Regions from separate parts of the Lysinibacillus parviboronicapiens genome, predicted to be linked through region 3. Evidence: a T-box and tRNA genes for the amino acid it is inferred to sense, from the RefSeq annotation. Region 3 holds a T-box; the other regions hold tRNA genes.
The links. A T-box is a leader RNA that pairs with one kind of tRNA and senses whether it is charged. The one in region 3 lies ahead of alaS (alanine--tRNA ligase), so its partner is inferred to be a tRNA-Ala.
Positions count from the first base shown of each region.

Region 1: it encodes a tRNA-Ala, which carries the amino acid that the T-box ahead of alaS (alanine--tRNA ligase) is inferred to sense. The anticodon was not compared.
Region 2: it encodes a tRNA-Ala, which carries the amino acid that the T-box ahead of alaS (alanine--tRNA ligase) is inferred to sense. The anticodon was not compared.

Region 1 is NZ_CP073713.1:3,758,643-3,767,083, reverse strand. Features, by position in the region: gene C9J31_RS18220 (cysteine desulfurase family protein) at 1-934, shown strand, start outside; rRNA gene rrf (5S ribosomal RNA) at 1,548-1,663, shown strand; tRNA gene C9J31_RS18210 (tRNA-Val) at 1,674-1,749, shown strand; tRNA gene C9J31_RS18205 (tRNA-Thr) at 1,753-1,828, shown strand; tRNA gene C9J31_RS18200 (tRNA-Lys) at 1,836-1,911, shown strand; tRNA gene C9J31_RS18195 (tRNA-Leu) at 1,933-2,017, shown strand; tRNA gene C9J31_RS18190 (tRNA-Gly) at 2,065-2,139, shown strand; tRNA gene C9J31_RS18185 (tRNA-Leu) at 2,146-2,234, shown strand; tRNA gene C9J31_RS18180 (tRNA-Arg) at 2,253-2,329, shown strand; tRNA gene C9J31_RS18175 (tRNA-Pro) at 2,339-2,415, shown strand; tRNA gene C9J31_RS18170 (tRNA-Ala) at 2,423-2,498, shown strand; tRNA gene C9J31_RS18165 (tRNA-Met) at 2,527-2,600, shown strand; tRNA gene C9J31_RS18160 (tRNA-Ile) at 2,608-2,684, shown strand; tRNA gene C9J31_RS18155 (tRNA-Ser) at 2,700-2,792, shown strand; tRNA gene C9J31_RS18150 (tRNA-Met) at 2,851-2,925, shown strand; tRNA gene C9J31_RS18145 (tRNA-Asp) at 2,929-3,004, shown strand; tRNA gene C9J31_RS18140 (tRNA-Phe) at 3,140-3,215, shown strand; tRNA gene C9J31_RS18135 (tRNA-Gly) at 3,221-3,294, shown strand; tRNA gene C9J31_RS18130 (tRNA-Ile) at 3,298-3,374, shown strand; tRNA gene C9J31_RS18125 (tRNA-Asn) at 3,379-3,455, shown strand; tRNA gene C9J31_RS18120 (tRNA-Ser) at 3,469-3,559, shown strand; tRNA gene C9J31_RS18115 (tRNA-Glu) at 3,562-3,633, shown strand; gene C9J31_RS18110 (S-layer homology domain-containing protein) at 4,105-6,885, shown strand; gene C9J31_RS18105 (ABC transporter ATP-binding protein) at 7,253-8,050, opposite strand; gene C9J31_RS18100 (FecCD family ABC transporter permease) at 8,065-8,441, opposite strand, start outside.
Region 2 is NZ_CP073713.1:3,768,645-3,774,898, reverse strand. Features, by position in the region: rRNA gene C9J31_RS18350 (23S ribosomal RNA) at 1-1,578, shown strand, start outside; rRNA gene rrf (5S ribosomal RNA) at 1,720-1,835, shown strand; tRNA gene C9J31_RS18340 (tRNA-Val) at 1,846-1,921, shown strand; tRNA gene C9J31_RS18335 (tRNA-Thr) at 1,925-2,000, shown strand; tRNA gene C9J31_RS18330 (tRNA-Lys) at 2,008-2,083, shown strand; tRNA gene C9J31_RS18325 (tRNA-Leu) at 2,105-2,189, shown strand; tRNA gene C9J31_RS18320 (tRNA-Gly) at 2,237-2,311, shown strand; tRNA gene C9J31_RS18315 (tRNA-Leu) at 2,318-2,406, shown strand; tRNA gene C9J31_RS18310 (tRNA-Arg) at 2,425-2,501, shown strand; tRNA gene C9J31_RS18305 (tRNA-Pro) at 2,511-2,587, shown strand; tRNA gene C9J31_RS18300 (tRNA-Ala) at 2,595-2,670, shown strand; tRNA gene C9J31_RS18295 (tRNA-Met) at 2,699-2,772, shown strand; tRNA gene C9J31_RS18290 (tRNA-Ile) at 2,780-2,856, shown strand; tRNA gene C9J31_RS18285 (tRNA-Ser) at 2,872-2,964, shown strand; tRNA gene C9J31_RS18280 (tRNA-Met) at 3,023-3,097, shown strand; tRNA gene C9J31_RS18275 (tRNA-Asp) at 3,101-3,176, shown strand; tRNA gene C9J31_RS18270 (tRNA-Phe) at 3,312-3,387, shown strand; tRNA gene C9J31_RS18265 (tRNA-Gly) at 3,393-3,466, shown strand; tRNA gene C9J31_RS18260 (tRNA-Ile) at 3,470-3,546, shown strand; tRNA gene C9J31_RS18255 (tRNA-Asn) at 3,551-3,627, shown strand; tRNA gene C9J31_RS18250 (tRNA-Ser) at 3,641-3,731, shown strand; tRNA gene C9J31_RS18245 (tRNA-Glu) at 3,734-3,805, shown strand; gene C9J31_RS18240 (hypothetical protein) at 3,889-4,038, shown strand; gene nadA (quinolinate synthase NadA) at 4,082-5,185, opposite strand; gene nadC (carboxylating nicotinate-nucleotide diphosphorylase) at 5,172-6,032, opposite strand; gene nadB (L-aspartate oxidase) at 5,989-6,254, opposite strand, start outside.
Region 3 is NZ_CP073713.1:3,337,017-3,345,457, reverse strand. Features, by position in the region: gene C9J31_RS16195 (polysaccharide deacetylase family protein) at 1-595, shown strand, start outside; gene C9J31_RS16190 (hypothetical protein) at 893-1,081, opposite strand; gene hpaB (4-hydroxyphenylacetate 3-monooxygenase, oxygenase component) at 1,428-2,861, shown strand; gene C9J31_RS16180 (methyl-accepting chemotaxis protein) at 2,984-4,972, opposite strand; T-box leader at 5,427-5,640, shown strand; gene alaS (alanine--tRNA ligase) at 5,720-8,380, shown strand.

The sequences.
Region 1 (8,441 bases), 420 kb from region 3:
AGCAATAGTAGCCACTGCCCTAAACGTTAAAAGTGATGGCATAATTTTTACAGGGAGTGGAACTGAGGGGAATTTGCTGGCGATTGTATCACTTGCTTTGGCTTCAAAGAAAGGAAAACATATTATTTCTTCACAAGCAGAACATACTTCAGTTCATGCGGCATTAAATACACTTGAGAAAATGGGATTTGTTGTGACAAAATTACCCTTACAACGAAGTGGTAGTATTCATGTAGAGCAATTACGCGAAGTGTTAAGAGATGATACAGCGCTTATAACTATCCAACATGTTAATTCAGAATTAGGGGCAATTCAACCTATAGATGAAATTGCAGCTTTGGCTAAGGAATCTGATATATATTTTCATGTAGATTGCGTACAATCATTTTGTAAAGTTACTTTTGCACAACAGGTGGATGCTATGACAGTTTCAGCACATAAAATTGCTGGACCAAAAGGCTGTGGGGCTGTTTATATTAATCCCAAAATTTGTGTACCTGCATTAACACCAGGTGTGACTCATGAGCGCGGCTTAAGAGGGGGAACACTGGATACGCCAGCTATCGTAGCATTTGCAACTGCAATAGAAGATTTTCATTACAAGCTACAAGATTATGAGGCATTACGTCTTTATTTACAAGAAAATTTACCAACTACATGTCGTATGATCGAATGTGGGGAGCAACTACCAAATATATGTGGTATTGTGATGGATAAAGTAGAAGGACAATATGTTTTATTAAGATTAAATGAAGCGGGTATATGCATATCTACAGGTAGTGCATGTGATATTCATAGCGAGTCTGGCACGAAAGCAATTTTATCGATGGGCTATACTATGGAAGAAGCTCGCCAATTTTTCAGAATATCCTTTGGTCCAAAAACTACATTTAAAGAAATTGACCAATTATTAGCAGCCCTTACTAATATTTAGAATAATAATGCTAAATAACGTATAGGATAAAAAATTAAAATGTATGAGCAATGTAGTACCTACAAAAAATATTAAAATACTCAGGCATTCTAACAAGACGTATCGTTAAGGCCTGAGTTCTACTGTATTTAACTTCTTTCAGCAGAAGTCTCCCACCTCTATAGGTGGTGAGATGAATGCGGATTTAAGTTGCTTTTCAGGGTGTACAAACATCCGCTAAAATAAGTTAAAGCCTCCGGCGGATGTCACGGAAATCGAAAAGGAGTTCTTTGTGCAAGCACAAAGCCGATTCCGGACGTAATAATGTCGAGGCATTATTGATTACTAATAGAGTAAATATTTAACATAGCAACTACAAAACATTTTTTTGATGTAAATAAAAATGTTTTCTTTTGAAAAAACAATTGTTATAATGATTAGCAGAGTGATAAATTCTCTTACATGACAAAAATATCTTTAAAAAGTAATAATTTCTTTTTTTTATAAAAAAGTGTTGCACAATGTAAGAAAACGTTATACAATAATTCTTGTCTTGAAGGACAGGTAAACAACTTCAAAACACAAAGAACTTTAAGATATAAGTAATACATAGTATGTTAAAGATGAAGTAGAGTCTAGTGATGATGGCAAAGAGGTCACACCCGTTCCCATACCGAACACGGAAGTTAAGCTCTTTAGCGCCGATGGTAGTTGGGGGCTTCCCCCTGTGAGAGTAGGACATCGCTAGGCATAATACCCAGGAGGATTAGCTCAGCTGGGAGAGCATCTGCCTTACAAGCAGAGGGTCGGCGGTTCGAGCCCGTCATCCTCCACCATATGCCGGTTTAGCTCAGCAGGTAGAGCAACTGACTTGTAATCAGTAGGTCGTGGGTTCGATTCCTATAGCCGGCACCATAGTTTTGAGCCATTAGCTCAGTTGGTAGAGCATCTGACTTTTAATCAGAGGGTCGAAGGTTCGAGTCCTTCATGGCTCACCATTTAAATTGCCAACAAAATATGCGGGTGTGGCGGAATTGGCAGACGCACTAGACTTAGGATCTAGCGCCGCAAGGCGTGGGGGTTCGACTCCCTTCACCCGCACCATTTTTTAGAATTTCATAATTGCCAGGATAAATAAATCTTATGCACATGCGGAAGTAGTTCAGTGGTAGAACACCACCTTGCCAAGGTGGGGGTCGCGAGTTCGAACCTCGTCTTCCGCTCCAACATGTGCCGGGGTGGCGGAACTGGCAGACGCACAGGACTTAAAATCCTGCGGTAGGTGACTACCGTGCCGGTTCGATTCCGGCCCTCGGCACCATTTTTATTCTAGTAAATAGCGCCCGTAGCTCAATTGGATAGAGCGTCTGACTACGGATCAGAAGGTTGTGGGTTCGACTCCTGCCGGGCGCGCCATATATATTTCGGAATGTAGCTCAGCTTGGTAGAGCACTTGGTTTGGGACCAAGGGGTCGTAGGTTCGAATCCTGTCATTCCGACCATTATTTTGGGGCCTTAGCTCAGCTGGGAGAGCGCCTGCCTTGCACGCAGGAGGTCAGCGGTTCGATCCCGCTAGGCTCCACCATAAAATTATAACCAGTTATAAAGATCCTGGCGGCGTAGCTCAGCTGGCTAGAGCATTCGGTTCATACCCGAAAGGTCGTGGGTTCGACTCCCTCTGCCGCCATCTTAAAGGACCTTTAGCTCAGTTGGTTAGAGCAGACGGCTCATAACCGTCCGGTCGCAGGTTCGAGTCCTGCAAGGTCCACCATTTATATATTGTTACGGAGGTATACCCAAGTCTGGCTGAAGGGATCGGTCTTGAAAACCGACAGGCGGGTAACACCGCGCGGGGGTTCGAATCCCTCTACCTCCTCCAGTTTTAAATTTTATAAATGGTGTTCTAAAAAACTCGGTATAATTAACATTCATATTGTCGCGGGGTGGAGCAGTGGTAGCTCGTCGGGCTCATAACCCGAAGGTCGTTGGTTCAAATCCGGCCCCCGCAACCAAATGGTCCCGTGGTGTAGCGGTTAACATGCCTGCCTGTCACGCAGGAGATCGCCGGTTCGATCCCGGTCGGGACCGCCATTTTTATAATAAGAGGTTCATGTAAGCAAAAAGATCGAAGAAGCAAACGAGTGCATGAAGGAGCGTACTTACAGTACGTGACTGAATAAACGAGAGTGGCTGATAAAGATATTTGCAGCTTAGCATGGAACGTATGGGTCAGTAGCTCAGTTGGTAGAGCATTAGATTGAAGCTCTAAGTGTCGGCGGTTCGATTCCGTCCTGACCCACCATACATGCGGGTGTAGTTTAATGGTAAAACCTCAGCCTTCCAAGCTGATGTCGTGAGTTCGATTCTCATCACCCGCTCCAAATGGGCCTATAGCTCAGCTGGTTAGAGCGCACGCCTGATAAGCGTGAGGTCGATGGTTCGAGTCCATTTAGGCCCACCATTATTCCGAAGTAGCTCAGTTGGTAGTAGCACCTGACTGTTAATCAGGTTGTCGCAGGTTCGAGTCCTGCCTTCGGAGCCATTTTTTTATTTACGGGGAAGTACTCAAGAGGCTGAAGAGGCGCCCCTGCTAAGGGTGTAGGTCGGGTAACCGGCGCGAGGGTTCAAATCCCTCCTTCTCCGCCATTGGCCCCTTGGTCAAGCGGTTAAGACACCGCCCTTTCACGGCGGTAACACGGGTTCGAATCCCGTAGGGGTCATACCAAAAAGCAGTAGATGTAAAATACATCTACTGCTTTTTTTTTATGATGCTTTTTAAATCTAATACAATAGTTGCTCTATAAACGCCTCGTTTGTTGTTCCCAATCCAAGTCATTGTCATATTGAGTGGTAAATTCGGTAAAGCGTTTCAATTTTTCTCCTTAACTTTTCCACCGACTATTATCTATTAGCAAGAGTCGTTATGAGATTTGTTTATTGTGAATGTTAGGTGTAGTTGTACTAAATATTATCGTTAATAAGAAAGCTTTTAACAATTGTTTAATCAAAAGTTGATTCTTATGATCATCTTCTTTGTCAATCCATCTCAAAATATTTCTATTTGCTAATTGTTTACTATATAATTAGACAAATATTCCATGGTAAAACTCGATAATATTGGTATATCCTTTGGAATAAATCCATCTTTCTTTTATAATAGAGATGAATAGAATTAATAGGAGGTTATTAATGTGAAAAAAAAGCAAAGTAAATGGATTGTGAGTACAGCATCTGCTGCCTTAATTGCGACAGCTGTTGTTCCTACTGCAAGTGCAGCCTCCTTTACAGATATTGCAAAGAGTGACCATAAAGAGGGAATTTTAGCACTAGCAGATGCAAAAATTGTAGGTGGATATACTGACGGTACATTTAGACCCAACGCTACTCTTACACGTGGTAATGTCACTAAATTTTTAGGGAAATGGCTTGTATCAGAACACTATCAAGTGCCAGCAGATTACAATAAAAAAGTACGTTTTACAGACTTGCAGCCTGCATCTACAAAAGATAAAGAGTTACTACAATATGCAGCACTTATATACGATACTGGTATTTCCAAAGGTACTAATAACAAGTTATCGCCTTCCGAAAATATTACACGTGAACAAATGGCTTCTTATTTAGTAAGTGCTATTGAAACAGTTTATGATATCGATTTAATTGCGAAGTATAAAGAAGAAAACTATAAATCTTCTATTACAGATTTAAAAAATACCTCAATAGAAAATCGTGAGGCAGTTATTGCACTAGAGTATGCAAAGATTACAAACGTCAAGGCATTTAATCCAGCGAACACATTAACACGTGGCCAATTTGCGTCTTTTTTACATCGTACTATGACAAATATCGATGATATGATAAAAGAACATGCTTTACTCATCCAAACGGTTAAAGTTGTAGATGCCAATACACTACAAGTTACATTAACAGATGGGACAAGCCATAAGGTAACATTAGCAACGCCACTTACTGAAAATGTGGAGACAAAGGTAGATTTTAAAATTAACGATAAATCTTATTCAGCTGTTGTTACATATGAAGTCAATGAGCTAAAGGTGCAATCGATTGAGGGCATCAACGCCTCTCAAATCAAAGTTGTTTTCAACCTAGCAATTGACCCGCTCTCTGTAGTAAAAGCAGATGGAAAATTACAGGATAATATTGTGGCTTTCTCTAATGTGGATACTTTAAGAGCACTATCAATTGTGAAAACAGAAATTAGTACTGATAGAAAATCAGTCATCTTTACAGTAAATGAGCCATTAAAAGGTACACATCGTTATGTGTTAAATAACATCAAGTCTGAAAAAGGCTTACTGCTTACAAAAGCTGATGCAAATTTTGTCGTTGCTGGGGATACACAACCACCTACTATTCTGGGAACAACGCAAGGAAACAACTCGTCAATCGTAAAAGTCCAGTTTTCCGAGCCGATGGCAGCATTCCAAAATGAACGCATTCAATTTACATTACCAAATGGAACAAGAGTAATGAATGTAACGGGCAGTATTGAACAAAACTCAACTGAAGCAACCTTTGATTTATCAGCTGCAACAGTGAATGGTAGTTATTTAACACCAGGTACAGCTATGCAGATTACATTCGTAGCGGCTACAGATTTGTCAGGAAATATAATTTCTCCAAACCCTGCCACTGTAACAGTGAAAAAAGGAGATAAGGATGGTATTCCACCAACATTATCTTCTGTCATACAAACTGGTCCAAATACATTCCAGTTACTATTCTCAGAAGAGATTCAACCACTTTATGGATATGATCTTTTAATTAAAAGCGGACAGACTTCTTTATCCGTGAACAAAATAGAGAAAGATCCTAAAAATGGTCGCTTAATCAATGTGACGGTTGATCCAAAAAATATACTTCAAGGAATTACTACTATTGGAACAGCAGCTGGTCGTGTCATTACCGACTTATCAGGTGAAGCGGCCACTTTCTCAACAGTGTATAACTTTATAAGAGATGATAAAGCGCCTGTTTTAATAAGTTCTGAAATTGTTTATGAGGATAATGTTGAATATTTACAATTAACGTTGGATAAACCTGTCCAGTTAGGATCTTACGCAAAAGCTTCATTTACGGGAAGCTATATGAATAATCACATTTTGTATGAGGTATCAAGAGGATCTCAAGGTGATATTCATACCGTAAAAGATCAACCTACAAAATTACGTGTTAAAATTGCAGGTCTGCTAGGCCCTTACGATACAAAGGGAGCTCTTTACGATGGCAAACTAACTTTATTTAATGTTACAAATTTATACGGTGTGCCTATTAATGAAGTGCAAAATGTAAAATTCACACGTAATGGTGATTTAAGTGTTAATGGTAATAAACTGGCCTTAACGCAGTACAACCCAATTCAAACATCTGCGACAGATTATTCTATTAAAGATAATAATATTGTTTATTTAAACTTCAATTATCCTGTTGATCCGGCACTTGCTCAAAACGTGCAAAATTATAGTATTGATAATGCTCAGGTAGAAAGTGCAGTTGTAGAAGCATCCAATTTAAATCGTATTAAACTCACAGTGAAAAAAGATTCGAATTATTTTAATGGTACACGAAATTTCACGATTAAAGGCTTAAGAGCAGCAAACTCTATGGAAGCATTCGATGAGGTGCGAACAACAGTTAATCTTAAAGAAAATATTGCACCAAAGGTTGTGACTGTTAATGTTAGCAATTCACAAACATTGGAGGTTGTGTTCAGTGAGCCAGTAATAAACGTTAATAATATGGACTTTAATATTAATGTGAATGGTTCTTCGCTAGCAGCAAGTACCTATGCACAAGGCAATGATAGAGTGCTGATTACAATATCTCAGAGTGGGTATTTATTTGAAAACGGTAGAAGTGTTACGATACAAGCTTCACCAAGTAATGCTATTATGGATTCTAATGGCAATAAGTTAGATTTCACTTTACAAACAATTACAGTACAAAGATAAATAATAGGGATTCACAAGGCTTTCTGAGTGAAAATATTTGTTTTCTCTAAAGTCAATGACCTGGCGTTGGCCATACTAAAAATGCAGTAGATATAAATCTTATCTACTGCATTTTTTTATGTATAAATCATAACAGAAAGCCCTGATTTTCGTTTTCTCGATCCATTCATGGGCGATAAACGGCGCTTTATTATACTGAACAGTTGGGGGAACTAAAAATTCCTTCTGCTGTTATAGAAAATGACGATAACGCCGTTTTCAAAAGCAAAAGGAATTTAGGGAAATTAATAATCTTATCGAGTGCTGCAAACAACTGGGAAAAGAAGTTTGAAACGTTTGTGTAACTTACTTGCTACTGTGTGTTAATTTAATAGATTTTACGTCCCTTACCAAAAGGAATGCATAATGGGGTACCAAAAATCGGGTCTTCGGTCATTTGACATTCAAGATCAAAAACATGCTTCACCAACGAGGTAGTCATGATCTCCTCAGGCTTTCCTTGTTTAAACACCGCACGATCACGAACGGTAATGATGTGATCAGCATAGCGACATGCCAGATTAATATCATGAAGGACCATAATGATTGTCCGATTTTGTTGCTGATTTAAAACGTATAGCAAATCTAACACTTCTATTTGATGTGTTAAATCCAAGTAAGTTGTTGGTTCATCTAATAAAATTATATCTGTATCCTGTGCAAGTGTCATTGCAATCCATGCACGTTGACGTTGACCACCTGACAGCTCATCTACGGGTTTATCTTGAAGATGTTCAACACCCGTTGCTTTTAATGCATTTAACACTATTTCTTCATCTTGTTGTGTCCATTGCTTGCGCCAACTCTGATGAGGATAGCGGCCTTGTTTAACAAGTTGGAGAACCGTTAAACCTTCTGGTGCTACAGGTGACTGAGGAAGAATGGAAAGTTTCTTTGCCACTTGCTTGGTAGATAATGAGAAAATATCCAATCCGTCTAATAGCACAGCTCCATTTTTAGGCTTTAATAATCGAGCTATTGAACGTAACAGTGTGGATTTACCACAACCATTTGCTCCAATTAACACCGTAATCTCATTCATTGGAATAGCCAAATCTAGATTTTCAATGATGTTGGTATCTCCATAACTAAGTGTAAGTGATTTGGTTTCTATAGATTCAGTCATGCAATCTGACTCCTTTATTTTCTAGGGTTTCTAAATAATAAATAGATGAAATAAGGAGCACCAATGGCAGCAGTAAATACACCAGCTGGTACTTCTAACGGGCTAAATGCTGTACGCCCAATAATATCTGCAACCATAACGAGTAATGCGCCAATTGCTGCGGATGTTGGCATTAAAACGCCAAATGATGGACCTACAATACGTCGAGCAATATGTGGTGCCATTAAGCCTACAAAGCCTATAGCACCCGCGAAAGAAATGGCGCTAGCTACTAGACTTGCGCTTAATAATATTAACAAGAGACGTGTTTTTTGGACGGTTTGTCCTAAACTAGCAGCCGTATCATCTCCTAATTCTTGAACATTTAATTGTCGTGTAATAAAGAAAGTGA
Region 2 (6,254 bases), 430 kb from region 3:
GGTTTCCTGAGGAAGGCTCGTCCGCTCAGGGTTAGTCGGGACCTAAGCCGAGGCCGATAGGCGTAGGCGATGGACAACAGGTTGATATTCCTGTACCACCTCCTCACCGTTTGAGAAATGGGGGGACGCAGTAGGATAGGGTAAGCGCGCCGTTGGTTGTGCGCGTCCAAGCAGTAAGGCGTGTGTGTAGGCAAATCCGCACACTGTAACGTTGAGCTGTGATGGCGAGTCCTTTAAGGACGAAGTTCCTGATTTCACACTGCCAAGAAAAGCCTCTATCGAGGTGAGAGGTGCCCGTACCGCAAACCGACACAGGTAGTCGAGGAGAGAATCCTAAGGTGTGCGAGAGAACTCTCGTTAAGGAACTCGGCAAAATGACCCCGTAACTTCGGGAGAAGGGGTGCTCTTGAGCGTGCAAGCGCATGAGAGCCGCAGTGAATAGGCCCAGGCGACTGTTTAGCAAAAACACAGGTCTCTGCAAAACCGTAAGGTGACGTATAGGGGCTGACGCCTGCCCGGTGCTGGAAGGTTAAGAGGAGTGGTTAGCGCAAGCGAAGCTGCGAATTGAAGCCCCAGTAAACGGCGGCCGTAACTATAACGGTCCTAAGGTAGCGAAATTCCTTGTCGGGTAAGTTCCGACCCGCACGAAAGGCGTAACGATCTGGGCACTGTCTCAACGAGAGACTCGGTGAAATTATAGTACCTGTGAAGATGCAGGTTACCCGCGACAGGACGGAAAGACCCCGTGGAGCTTTACTGTAGCCTGATATTGAATTTTGGTACAACTTGTACAGGATAGGTAGGAGCCAGAGATCTCGGAGCGCCAGCTTCGAAGGAGGCGTCGGTGGGATACTACCCTGGTTGTATTGAAATTCTAACCCATGCCCCTTAGCGGGGCAGGAGACAGTGTCAGGCGGACAGTTTGACTGGGGCGGTCGCCTCCTAAAAGGTAACGGAGGCGCCCAAAGGTTCCCTCAGAATGGTTGGAAATCATTCGTAGAGTGTAAAGGCACAAGGGAGCTTGACTGCGAGACCTACAAGTCGAGCAGGGTCGAAAGACGGGCTTAGTGATCCGGTGGTTCCGCATGGAAGGGCCATCGCTCAACGGATAAAAGCTACCCCGGGGATAACAGGCTTATCTCCCCCAAGAGTCCACATCGACGGGGAGGTTTGGCACCTCGATGTCGGCTCATCGCATCCTGGGGCTGTAGTCGGTCCCAAGGGTTGGGCTGTTCGCCCATTAAAGCGGTACGCGAGCTGGGTTCAGAACGTCGTGAGACAGTTCGGTCCCTATCCGTCGTGGGCGTAGGAAATTTGAGAGGAGCTGTCCTTAGTACGAGAGGACCGGGATGGACACACCGCTGGTGTACCAGTTGTCTTGCCAAAGGCATCGCTGGGTAGCTATGTGTGGACGGGATAAGTGCTGAAAGCATCTAAGCATGAAGCCCCCCTCAAGATGAGATTTCCCATTACGCAAGTAAGTAAGATCCCTCAAAGACGATGAGGTAGATAGGTTCGAGGTGGAAGTGTGGTGACACATGGAGCTGACGAATACTAATCGATCGAGGACTTAACCAAAATGTTTGAAACATTCAATGTACCGTTTATCCAGTTTTGAAAGAACAACATCTTTCTACATAGGGTTTCAAGATACAAGTAGTTCGAGAAAGCGATGGAAGCTGACAAAGAAATACGGCGTATATTGGAAGCCGACAATAGTCTAGTGATGATGGCAAAGAGGTCACACCCGTTCCCATACCGAACACGGAAGTTAAGCTCTTTAGCGCCGATGGTAGTTGGGGGCTTCCCCCTGTGAGAGTAGGACATCGCTAGGCATAATACCCAGGAGGATTAGCTCAGCTGGGAGAGCATCTGCCTTACAAGCAGAGGGTCGGCGGTTCGAGCCCGTCATCCTCCACCATATGCCGGTTTAGCTCAGCAGGTAGAGCAACTGACTTGTAATCAGTAGGTCGTGGGTTCGATTCCTATAGCCGGCACCATAGTTTTGAGCCATTAGCTCAGTTGGTAGAGCATCTGACTTTTAATCAGAGGGTCGAAGGTTCGAGTCCTTCATGGCTCACCATTTAAATTGCCAACAAAATATGCGGGTGTGGCGGAATTGGCAGACGCACTAGACTTAGGATCTAGCGCCGCAAGGCGTGGGGGTTCGACTCCCTTCACCCGCACCATTTTTTAGAATTTCATAATTGCCAGGATAAATAAATCTTATGCACATGCGGAAGTAGTTCAGTGGTAGAACACCACCTTGCCAAGGTGGGGGTCGCGAGTTCGAACCTCGTCTTCCGCTCCAACATGTGCCGGGGTGGCGGAACTGGCAGACGCACAGGACTTAAAATCCTGCGGTAGGTGACTACCGTGCCGGTTCGATTCCGGCCCTCGGCACCATTTTTATTCTAGTAAATAGCGCCCGTAGCTCAATTGGATAGAGCGTCTGACTACGGATCAGAAGGTTGTGGGTTCGACTCCTGCCGGGCGCGCCATATATATTTCGGAATGTAGCTCAGCTTGGTAGAGCACTTGGTTTGGGACCAAGGGGTCGTAGGTTCGAATCCTGTCATTCCGACCATTATTTTGGGGCCTTAGCTCAGCTGGGAGAGCGCCTGCCTTGCACGCAGGAGGTCAGCGGTTCGATCCCGCTAGGCTCCACCATAAAATTATAACCAGTTATAAAGATCCTGGCGGCGTAGCTCAGCTGGCTAGAGCATTCGGTTCATACCCGAAAGGTCGTGGGTTCGACTCCCTCTGCCGCCATCTTAAAGGACCTTTAGCTCAGTTGGTTAGAGCAGACGGCTCATAACCGTCCGGTCGCAGGTTCGAGTCCTGCAAGGTCCACCATTTATATATTGTTACGGAGGTATACCCAAGTCTGGCTGAAGGGATCGGTCTTGAAAACCGACAGGCGGGTAACACCGCGCGGGGGTTCGAATCCCTCTACCTCCTCCAGTTTTAAATTTTATAAATGGTGTTCTAAAAAACTCGGTATAATTAACATTCATATTGTCGCGGGGTGGAGCAGTGGTAGCTCGTCGGGCTCATAACCCGAAGGTCGTTGGTTCAAATCCGGCCCCCGCAACCAAATGGTCCCGTGGTGTAGCGGTTAACATGCCTGCCTGTCACGCAGGAGATCGCCGGTTCGATCCCGGTCGGGACCGCCATTTTTATAATAAGAGGTTCATGTAAGCAAAAAGATCGAAGAAGCAAACGAGTGCATGAAGGAGCGTACTTACAGTACGTGACTGAATAAACGAGAGTGGCTGATAAAGATATTTGCAGCTTAGCATGGAACGTATGGGTCAGTAGCTCAGTTGGTAGAGCATTAGATTGAAGCTCTAAGTGTCGGCGGTTCGATTCCGTCCTGACCCACCATACATGCGGGTGTAGTTTAATGGTAAAACCTCAGCCTTCCAAGCTGATGTCGTGAGTTCGATTCTCATCACCCGCTCCAAATGGGCCTATAGCTCAGCTGGTTAGAGCGCACGCCTGATAAGCGTGAGGTCGATGGTTCGAGTCCATTTAGGCCCACCATTATTCCGAAGTAGCTCAGTTGGTAGTAGCACCTGACTGTTAATCAGGTTGTCGCAGGTTCGAGTCCTGCCTTCGGAGCCATTTTTTTATTTACGGGGAAGTACTCAAGAGGCTGAAGAGGCGCCCCTGCTAAGGGTGTAGGTCGGGTAACCGGCGCGAGGGTTCAAATCCCTCCTTCTCCGCCATTGGCCCCTTGGTCAAGCGGTTAAGACACCGCCCTTTCACGGCGGTAACACGGGTTCGAATCCCGTAGGGGTCATACTAAAGCACAGTAGATGTAAAACATCTACTGTGCTTTTTTTATGAAGAAAAATATAAAAGAAGCTTCAAAGAATTATAGTATTGGAAAAAGTAGGAGAAGCTTGTCGAGGTAAAGTAACTGCAACTGGGCTCTATGCCGAAGTGCAAGTATTATTTATTGGTGGAAGTCAAGTGTTCCAAAATTACTTACAAAATATATTTATTAGATTCCAAACAGTGTTGTCCTTTTAGAAATAAAAAATCGTCTAACTAAAGATAGTAGACGATTTTTTTATTATCCTCGTGCTAGCATTCTTTCGAGTGAACTACGGGCTTCTTTTGCAATATGGGGGTCCACTTGAATGCGATTATGTGGCTTTCCCTGTTCAATACTTTCAAGTGACCACAGCAGATGTGGGAGATCAATTCGATTCATTGTAAGACAAGGACAAAAATTCTTATTCAACGAGATAATCTGTTTATCTGAATGGTGTAACATCATACGATTAACTAGATTCATTTCTGTGCCGATTGCCCATGCAGAACCGCTAGGGGCATTATTAATAGTATCAATAATGTATTTCGTTGAGCCTGCATCATCCGCTGCCGCAACAACTTCACGGCTACATTCCGGATGCACGATAATGCGCATATTTGGATGTGCCTGACGAACCATTTCTGTATGTTGCACGGTAAAGCCTTCGTGGACGGAACAATGTCCTTTCCATAAAATTACTTGAATGTTTTCTGACGACTGTTCTGTCTCAAGGGTATTGGTATGTGGATTCCAAACAGCCATATTTTCAAGAGGTACGCCCAAATCATAAGCGGTATTTCTACCTAAATGCTGATCGGGTAGAAATAAAATACGTTGCTTTTGACTAAATGCCCATTTTACCATTTCCTTTGCGTTGGAGGATGTTACACATGCGCCTCCATAATGTCCTGTAAATGCTTTTATTGCCGCAGTCGAATTGACATATGTTAACGGTATAATCGTATCACCGAAAAGTTGCTGTAAGATGGACCATGCTTGTTCTGTTTGATAAATGTCTGCCATGTCTGCCATTGAGCAGCCTGCTCGCATATCTGGCAAGTAGACATGCTGTTTCTCAGTGGTTAACATATCGGCTGTTTCAGCCATAAAATGTACCCCACAGAAAACGATATGCTTGGCTTCCTTATTTGCAGCAGATAATTGCGCGAGCTGTAAAGAATCTCCTGTAGCATCAGCAAATTGAATCACTTCGTCTTTTTGATAATGATGGCCAGGAATAAAAAGCTGACGACCCAGTTTCTTTTTAATAGCTAGAATGCGAGATTCCATGTCAGTTCTTGATAGTGTTCGATAATGCTCTGGGAGTAGGGTAGCTTGTTGTAATAAACTAGTTATTGACAAGTGGATGATCTCCTTTCATTTGTACAAGTGCGCTAATATCAAACGCTTTTACCGAATGAGTTAGTGCGCCAAGTGAGATCCATTGGATACCAGATTCTGCATAGGCATGTAGATTATCTAGCGTAATCCCACCGGATGCCTCCGTAGCGATATGCGCAGGAACGGCTGGGAGCCATGCCTGTATTTCTTCTGGCGTTCGATTATCAAACATAATAATATCAGCACCTGATGCAATGGCTTCTTTCAATTGATCTTTTGTTTCAATTTCTACTTCAATTTTTACCGTATGACCAACTTTGCTACGAGCAGCTTGCACAGCTTTTGAAATGCTCCCTGCAAAAGCAATATGGTTATCCTTTAGCATAATTGCATCGTATAATCCACTGCGATGATTAAAGGCTCCACCTACCCGTACTGCATATTTATCGAGCATACGTAATCCAGGTATCGTTTTACGGGTATCGCAAATTTTTGCTCCTGTCCCTGCTGTTTCACGAACAGCTAAGTTGGTAGCTGTAGCGATGGCAGACATACGCTGAATGAGATTCAAAATGACACGCTCACCAATTAATAATTTTTGTAGAGGTCCTTTGACAATAGCGAGTAAATCACCTGTATTTACTGCATCACCATCTTTTTTATGCAAAATGATATCCATCGAGGAATCCAGTAGTAGAAAACCGTGCTCGATGATAAGTGCTCCACAGAAAATACCACTATCTTTCGCATAAAAGGAAAAAGTCCCTTTTTGATCAGCTGTAAAGATAAGTTCGCTTGATAAATCGCCATCCCCAATGTCTTCGTTATAAAATTGCTTGAGCATTTCCTCTAGTTTGATGATATTCATATAATGTATTCCTCACTTTCATCTGTCCATGTTCAAAAATAATCCAGCGTTGAGCCCATAGTCTATCTTTATTTGGTTTGTCACTACGAATATGAGCTCCTCGCGTTTCTTTTCGTGTCAGTGCAGCATTTACCATCAATGAAGCGACAATATGCATCATATAAAGTTCAAGTTCCTGTTGACCCAGTCCACTTATCTCAACATGTTGAAGGGTTTGCAATG
Region 3 (8,441 bases):
CAAAAACTATGAAACAGTCAGTACAGATGAATTATTACGTTTTATGCGCAATGAAATAACATTGCCTGCTTATTCCATCGTCTTAACATTTGATGATGGTTTATTATCAACACGTGAATATGCATATCCTGTGCTAAAAAAACATGGTTTTCAAGCAGCGCAATTTTTAATTACGTATCGTAATGAACATTCGTCAATGGAGCAAATGTTTGATTATACAGACTTACAAGCTATTTCCCTTCAGGATATGGCTAATATGCAAGATGTCTTTACGTATGAGTCACATACGTATAACTTACATGATATGGTAGGTAACAAAGGAAAGATGCTGCTTATTCCATATCATGAAGTGGTACAAGATTTAAAACGTAGTTTAACTATTATTCCGGATGCCAAGGCATTTGCCTATCCGTTTGGTCAATATAATTCCAACACGATTTATGCTGTAAAAGAAGCTGGATTTTCAATGGCATTCTCAACAATGCCTGGCTATAACAATCCATATGATGATGTCTATCAAATTAAACGTTTGTATAGCGATCAAAAAACATCCTTTGCACAATACCAAAAAATGGTCTCTCCAATTGCACAATAGCTAATTCTGAACTGAACTACTATTAGATGGTGCTCACCCAGAAAATAAAAGGTTTCGGGAATGCCAAACATTCCTGGAACCTTTTGCTTTTCTCTGTGGTTTTTCTAGTACACACGCGTATGGCATACACCCAGTTAACGAGGGAGGAGTCTTTTTTTGGTGAAAAGCAAACGCTTCTTCAAAAACATCATTATGCTTTAATTACCGATAGCGCAAAAACAAACCCGCATCCTCGTGATAAGATGCGGGTTTGTTGTGTAGTAGTTTAGATGTTAGCAATGTTCAGAATACAAGAAATTAGTGTAAGCCGATTAAGTGATGTTTGACAACTTCATATGCTTGGCAAACATTATTGAATTGGTCTTTTTCTTCTGCAATTATGTTAGAAGCGATAGAGAATAATAAGTTTTCTTCGTTGTGATCCTCCATGCTGTTCATTAAAGCCGCTTCCATTTTAGCTACATAAGAAATGATTTGAGAATTCATGTATATTTACTCCTTTTTTGGATAAAAAGTGTATTTGTTTTGTTTACGATGTTATCATACACCCATCTGTACTAAAAATCTAGCAAGGTTGTACTAATCAAAAAAGTTTTTGGATGAATGTGACACAAACATGAACTTGTTTTAAAAGTGCTTACTGGAAGCGTTTTCTTCTAATATGACTGATAAATCATACGAATGCTAAATTTTTTAACTGTATTTAAAAAGTAATACAGATTGTTATTTTTAGTCACTGATATAATACAGATTGATGCGTTGAGGAACAGATTATGGTGAAAAATCATATATTAATAAGTAAAAAACATAGGTATCAATTAGGGGTGAATGTATGCCAGCAATTACAGGACAGCAATATATTGATCGTATTGATGCATTGCAAACGTATATATCGTTAGATGGAGAAATAATTAAGGGAAAGATTTCAGAGCATCCAGCGTTTAAAGGTGTTATACAGAGTCAAGCAAGACTCTTTGATTTGCAATATGATGAAGCGGTACATGATAGTATGACCTATGTATCACCAACGACTAACGAGAGGGTGGGCATGTCTTTCCTTCAAACTGTGACGATTGAAGATTTAACGAAAAGACGTCATGCGGCTCGAGAGTGGGCCTTATGTAACCATGGTTTTATGGGAAGAAGTCCTGATTATATGAATACCACACTCATGGCTCTAGCATCAGCTGCGGAATATTTAAAAGATAAACCTAATTGTTTTCCTGATCATCTGCTTAATTTTTACGAGTATGCCCGTGAGCATGATCTGACAATGACTCATACATTTATTGAGCCACAAGTAAATAGGCAAAGATTTTATTATGAAGATGAAGAATTAACAATTGCAGCTAAAATTGTGGATAAAACAAAGAATGGTTTAGTGATTAAAGGGGCAAGGTTGCTTGCGACACAAGGTGGAATCACAGATGAGCTCCTTGTATTATCGACAAATGGCTATGACGAAGGCAAAGGATTTGGTTTCTCGATTCCAAGCAATACTAAAGGCTTGAAATTTTTATGTAGGCAGTCCTTTGTGGGTGGTGAATCAACTTTCGATCACCCGTTAAGCGCCCGTTTTGAAGAAATGGATGCTATTGTGGTCTTTGACAATGTAACAGTGCCTTGGGACCGCGTGTTTTATTTTGAGAATGTGGAAGTCGCTAATAATTTTATGAATGTTAGTGGTTTCCAAGCATTCACTTTACATCAAGTGTTGTCACGCCAGATTGCCAAGACTGAATTTGTATTAGGTGTTGTGCAAACAATTGTAGATACGATAAATATTGGCGACTATCAGCATGTTCAGCACAAGGTTGTTGAAGTCATTGTAACATTAGAAACGATGAAGGCTTTACTGCTAAAGTCAGAAATAGATGCCAAGCGAGATGCTTTTGGCTTCATTAGACCCGATCAGCCAACATTGCAAGTCGCGATTCAAATTTTCCCTAAAGTATATCCGTCCTTTACGGAAATAATCCAGTTGCTTGGAGCGAGTGGATTAATGTCGATTCCGAGCGAAAAAGCATTTGTAGCGGATGATGGTGACTTCGAACATTATTTACAATCCTCTCGTGATGGTGGGGAGGAGCGTGTGAAAAAATTCCGTCTTGCCTGGGATTTAACGATGAGTAGCTTTGGCACAAGGCAAACTTTGTATGAACGCTATTTCTTCGGTGATCCTGTACGCTTGTCGAGCATGCTTTATCAATCTTATAATCGAGAAAATTTAGTGAAACGGGTGGAAGATTTTTTAAGTGAAAATTAAATAATGGTAGTCAGTAAATCATTATTGATAATTTGATCAAGTGAAGACATAGAAAAAATATTTGATTATATGAAGTGCAAAAGAGCAAGAGAAGTCGATAGTGATTTCCCTTGCTCTTTTCCTTATAGTGTAAATGTACGTACTTCTTCTTGTAATTCTTCTGCGTATTTTTCGAGTGCTTCAGCAGTCGCAGCGATTTCTTGCATAGCAGATGCTTGTTTAACAGTCGCCTGTGCCATTGCCTCTACCTCATCTTTTGAAGAAAGTGAAATGTCTTCTATCACTTTCATGTCTCCTACAACTTGATGACTATTAGCAGATATCGTTTTTGATTTTTCTAATACATCATGGAGCTGATCATTAATTTCTTCAATGAATGTTTTCATTTCATGGAAGTTCTCTTCAGTTTGTGTAAACATCTGTAATCCTAAAGTCACTTCGCTATGGCTTGTATCCATTGATGTTGCTAGTTTTGATGCCTCTCGTTGGATAGCTGTAATTATTTGACGAACTTGTGAAGAGGAGTGGTTCGTTTGCTCGGCTAACTTCCGTACTTCATCTGCTACAACTGCAAACCCCTTACCATGCTCGCCTGCGCGTGCTGCTTCAATGGCAGCATTTAGTGCCAACAAATTCGTTTGTTCAGATATCGATGTAATAACCGCTAAAATTTCGTCAATTTCTTTGACATAGGTATTCACCGTTGTAATGTCCGTTGAAAGCTCGTTAATTTTGCCCTCGATTGTTCTCATTTGTTTTTGAGTAGATGCAACGACATTTTGACCTATATCAGCAGTTGCTTCAGCTTTTTCAGCTTTTTGAGTTAAGATATTGGTGTTTTCGTAAATTTGATGAATGTCATTTGAAACTTGCTCTAACGTATCAAAGCTTGCTACTAATTTGGCAGTTTGCTTGTCGATACCTTCAGAAACGGCGATGGCAGCCTGTGACACCCGTTCTGTAGCACGTGAGTTTTCGTCTGTAACTGCACTTAATTCCTCTGAGGAAGCAAGTAGTGAAGTTGATTTTTCGTGAATATGTGATAATACATCACGTAGTGAATCACTCATTTTTTGAAAGGCTTTACCGAGAACGCCGATTTCATCTTTTTTCTTGCTGACCACTTTTGCACGTAAATCACCTGCACTCATCGTTTTAGCTGCATTGATCATAGAGCCTAGTGAGCGTGTAATTGTACGAATTATGACATATAAAATGACACCGAAAAATGCTATAGAAAGACATACGACGATGAATGTAGAAATAAATATAGGTTTTGTCGCATTAGATATTTCACTTTTTGACATCGCTCCACCTACATGCCATCCGGTTAATGCATTTTGTTGTACAAACATTTGCTTTTCTTCATTATCTAATCGGTAGTTAATAAAGTTGTCTGTGCCTTCTAACATCGCTGATGCCCAAGACTCATCTGAAATATCTGCACCAACCTTTATTGTTGGGTGTGAAATGATTGCTTGATTACGACTTACTAAAAATGCATAACCTTCATTGCCAATATGTATGGTACCGATTAAATTTGCTAGCTCTTCCATTTTAAGATTGACAGCAAAGACACCATCGGCATTTTTAATTTCTTTGGAAATCGTCACAACCCAGTCACCTGTTGAAGCAGATTCGTGTGGGTCAGATATAACAACTTCTCCTTGTGCTTCAATGGCGTTCTTGTACCAATCCCGTGTACGTGGATCGAAATCCTTTTTTCCAGATAATCCAAGATTAGGAACTTGAATCATCTCCCCATTCCCAGTACCAATAAACGAAGAAACAAGCCCTTTACTCGTATCGAAATATTGCTGCATGCTTTGTAGCAGGATAGTGCGTTCTTCTTGGGATAAAGTTGCCTCTGTTAATGAGTTGCCAAAGTAAGTCACATCTTCTACAATCGGTTGGATATGTTTATTGATAAATTCATCGACAACCGCAACGTTTTGTGAGGCACTTGTATGCATAGTATCGTATATTTCATTTTTTGCGACTGAATACGACGTTATAGCGATAAGTAGGCTCGGAATGATAAGTGCGAAGAAAAAAGTTAAGCCTAATTTTTTTCCAATCGTCATTGTTGTCATATGTTTCTGCTTGTGCATAATTATCCTCTCCTTGTTATAGTGTATCTTTATAGCGAGATACTATTTTAAGTATAACTTATTTTTATTGATAAAAAATGTATATTTTGGGAACGTTTAGACTGACGGAGTGGGGGGAATTACATGGACTATAAGAAGATTTCAACTTCAAGAAATGAACGCTTCACTGTTGGGGTAGACTATAGTGGACTTTAACAAAATTGTAGTTAGATCAATCATGTCAATGGAGAGAATAGTTTAAAAGATGGTAAGTGAACGCTAAATTAACCGTACATTGAAAAATTTCAAATAGTAGTTTATCTTTTAAAAACGGCTGTTGTGAAAGTATTTTAGCTATTCAATAATGGGATTATATATAGAAAATCTTCACAGTAATTCTTTGAGCAGTATTTACTTTAAAACAAGATGAACGTTGACACTCTTTGCAATCTTTTTTATAATTTATTGTATAATAGTAAAAACGAAGATGGAACAAGTACGTATTTGTACGTGGACAAGAAAGGGATTTCTAGGCTGGAAAAATCCTCACGACTAACAAATGCCGAAAGCTACTCCAGAGTGCAGCTAATCACTGCCGTTCACTTACGTTACAAGTGCTTGAGAGGTAAGTAGGTTATACTTACAACTAGGGTGGTACCGCGAGATAATAACAAGTCCTCGTCCCTTTTTTGGGGATGAGGGCTTTTTTTGTTTATTTAGCGGATTCATCTTTGTAATTTTACGTAGATAAGAGGAGGAACTTTCCACATGAAAGCAGCAGAAATTCGACGCATGTATTTAGAATTTTTTAAAGAAAAAGGACATCATCATGAGCCATCAGCACCACTTGTACCTATCAATGACCCATCGTTATTATGGATTAACTCAGGTGTTGCAACACTAAAACCTTATTTTGATGGTCGTATTATTCCTGACAATCCACGTATTACAAATGCACAAAAATCAATCCGTACGAATGATATAGAAAACGTCGGAAAAACAGCTCGTCACCACACATTCTTTGAAATGCTTGGAAACTTCTCAATCGGTGACTATTTCAAAAAAGAATCCATACATTATGCATGGGAGTTTTTAACAGATAAAAAATGGATGGGCTTTGATCCAGAACTATTATCAATTACAATTCATCCAGAAGACCAAGAAGCGTATGCTGTATGGCATAACGAAATTGGCATTCCAGAAGAGCGTTTAATCCGTCTAGAAGGGAACTTCTGGGATATTGGAGAAGGTCCATCAGGTCCGAACTCAGAAATTTTCTATGATCGTGGAGAAGAGTATGGCTCAGATGAAAATGATCCAGAAATGTATCCTGGTGGTGAAAATGAGCGCTATCTTGAAATTTGGAACTTAGTGTTCTCTCAATTCAACCATAATCCTGATGGCACATATACACCACTGCCAAAGCAGAATATTGATACAGGTATGGGTCTAGAGCGTATTGTTTCAGTGATACAAAATGTTCCAACAAACTTTGATACAGATTTATTCATGCCGATTATTGAAAAAATTGAACACGTCGCCAACCGTCAATATAAACGTCCAGGCGAAGTGGAATTAAGTGAAATTTTCGGATCTGAAGAAGACATTAACACACCGTTCAAAGTCATTGCTGACCATATTCGTACAGTAGCGTTTGCAATAGGTGATGGTGCACTTCCTTCAAACGAAGGTCGCGGCTATGTTTTACGTCGTTTACTACGTCGTGCAGTTCGCTATGCAAAACAAATTGGTATCGAAAAACCATTTATGTTTGAATTAGTACCAACTGTTGGTGAAATTATGGTTGATTTCTATCCAGAAGTAACAGAGAAATGTGAATTTATCCAACGTGTTATTAAAAATGAAGAAATTCGCTTCCATGAAACATTAGATGGTGGTTTAGCAATCTTTAACGATGTCGTTGAAGCTCAAAAATCTGCGGGTCATGACTATATTCCTGGTGCAGATGCATTCCGTTTATATGACACATACGGATTCCCAATTGAACTAACAGAAGAATATGCGGAAGAAGTGGGCATGAAAGTAGACCATGAAGGATTTGAAGCTGCAATGGAGGAACAACGTGAGCGTGCACGTGCCGCTCGTCAAGATGTAGACTCTATGCAAGTACAAAACGAAGTACTCGCAAACTTAACAGTGGCAAGTGAATTCGTTGGTTTCGAAACATTAACTGTAGATACAGAAGTTGCGGCGATGATCGTTAACGGCCAAGTGGCAAAAGTGGCTTCGGAAGGCCAAGAAGCGTTAGTGGTATTAGCAAAAACACCATTCTACGCTGAAATGGGTGGACAAATTGCTGACAGTGGTGTCATTTCTAATGATAGTTTTACTGCAATTGTCAAAGACGTACAAAAAGCACCTAATGGACAACCTTTGCACACTGTAATTGTGGCATCTGGCGAAATGCATGTTGAAGATGCAGCAAAAGCGGTAGTTAATCGTGATGAGCGTAATCTAATAATTAAAAACCATACAGCTACACATATTATGCAACGTGCATTAAAAGATGTTTTAGGCGACCATGTAAATCAAGCTGGTTCATACGTGGGTCCTGATCGTTTACGTTTTGACTTCTCTCACTTCGGCCAAGTAACAAAAGAAGAATTACAACAAATTGAACGTATCGTAAACGAAAAAGTGTGGGATGATATTGAAGTCGTGATTGAAGAAAAAGGTATTGATGAAGCAAAAGCAATGGGAGCAATGGCATTATTCGGAGAAAAATATGGCGATGTTGTACGTGTTGTATCCGTTGGTGACTACTCTATTGAGCTTTGCGGTGGTATCCACGTAAAACGCTCTTCTGAAATTGGTTTCTTCAAAATTGTCTCTGAAGGTGGTATTGGTGCGGGTACTCGTCGTATTGAAGCAGTTACTGGTAAAGTTGCCTACGAAGCCGTAAAAGAAGAAGAGGCGTACTTAAACGATGCAGCAACATTGCTAAAAGCAAATCCAAAAGATATTGTGACAAAAGTACAAGCGCTCCAAGCCGACTTTAAAGAATTACAACGTGATAATGAAGCACTATCACAAAAAATAGCGAACGCACAAGCAGGAGCGATCGTGGACGCAGCACAAACAATTGGTGATGTAACAGTGCTATCTACTAAAGTAGAAGCGAAGGATAATAATCAATTGCGTCAAATGATGGATGATTTAAAAGTAAAAATGACGAAAGCTATTGTCGTTTTAGGTGCTGTGGATGGCGATAAAGTGATGCTTTGTGCTGGCGTAACAAAAGATTTAAATGGTGGAAATTATCACGCAGGAAATATCGTGAAAATGGTCGCAGAAGCTTGTGGCGGTAAAGGCGGCGGCCGTCCAGATATGGCAATGGCAGGAGCAAAAGATGCATCAAAACTTGAAGAAGCTCTACTTTCTGTGTATGATTACGTTAAATCCATTTAATTAATCCGCCAAATCGGTTATAATAAAGAGAAATTGGAGATGAGCTTCTTTGCACATCTCC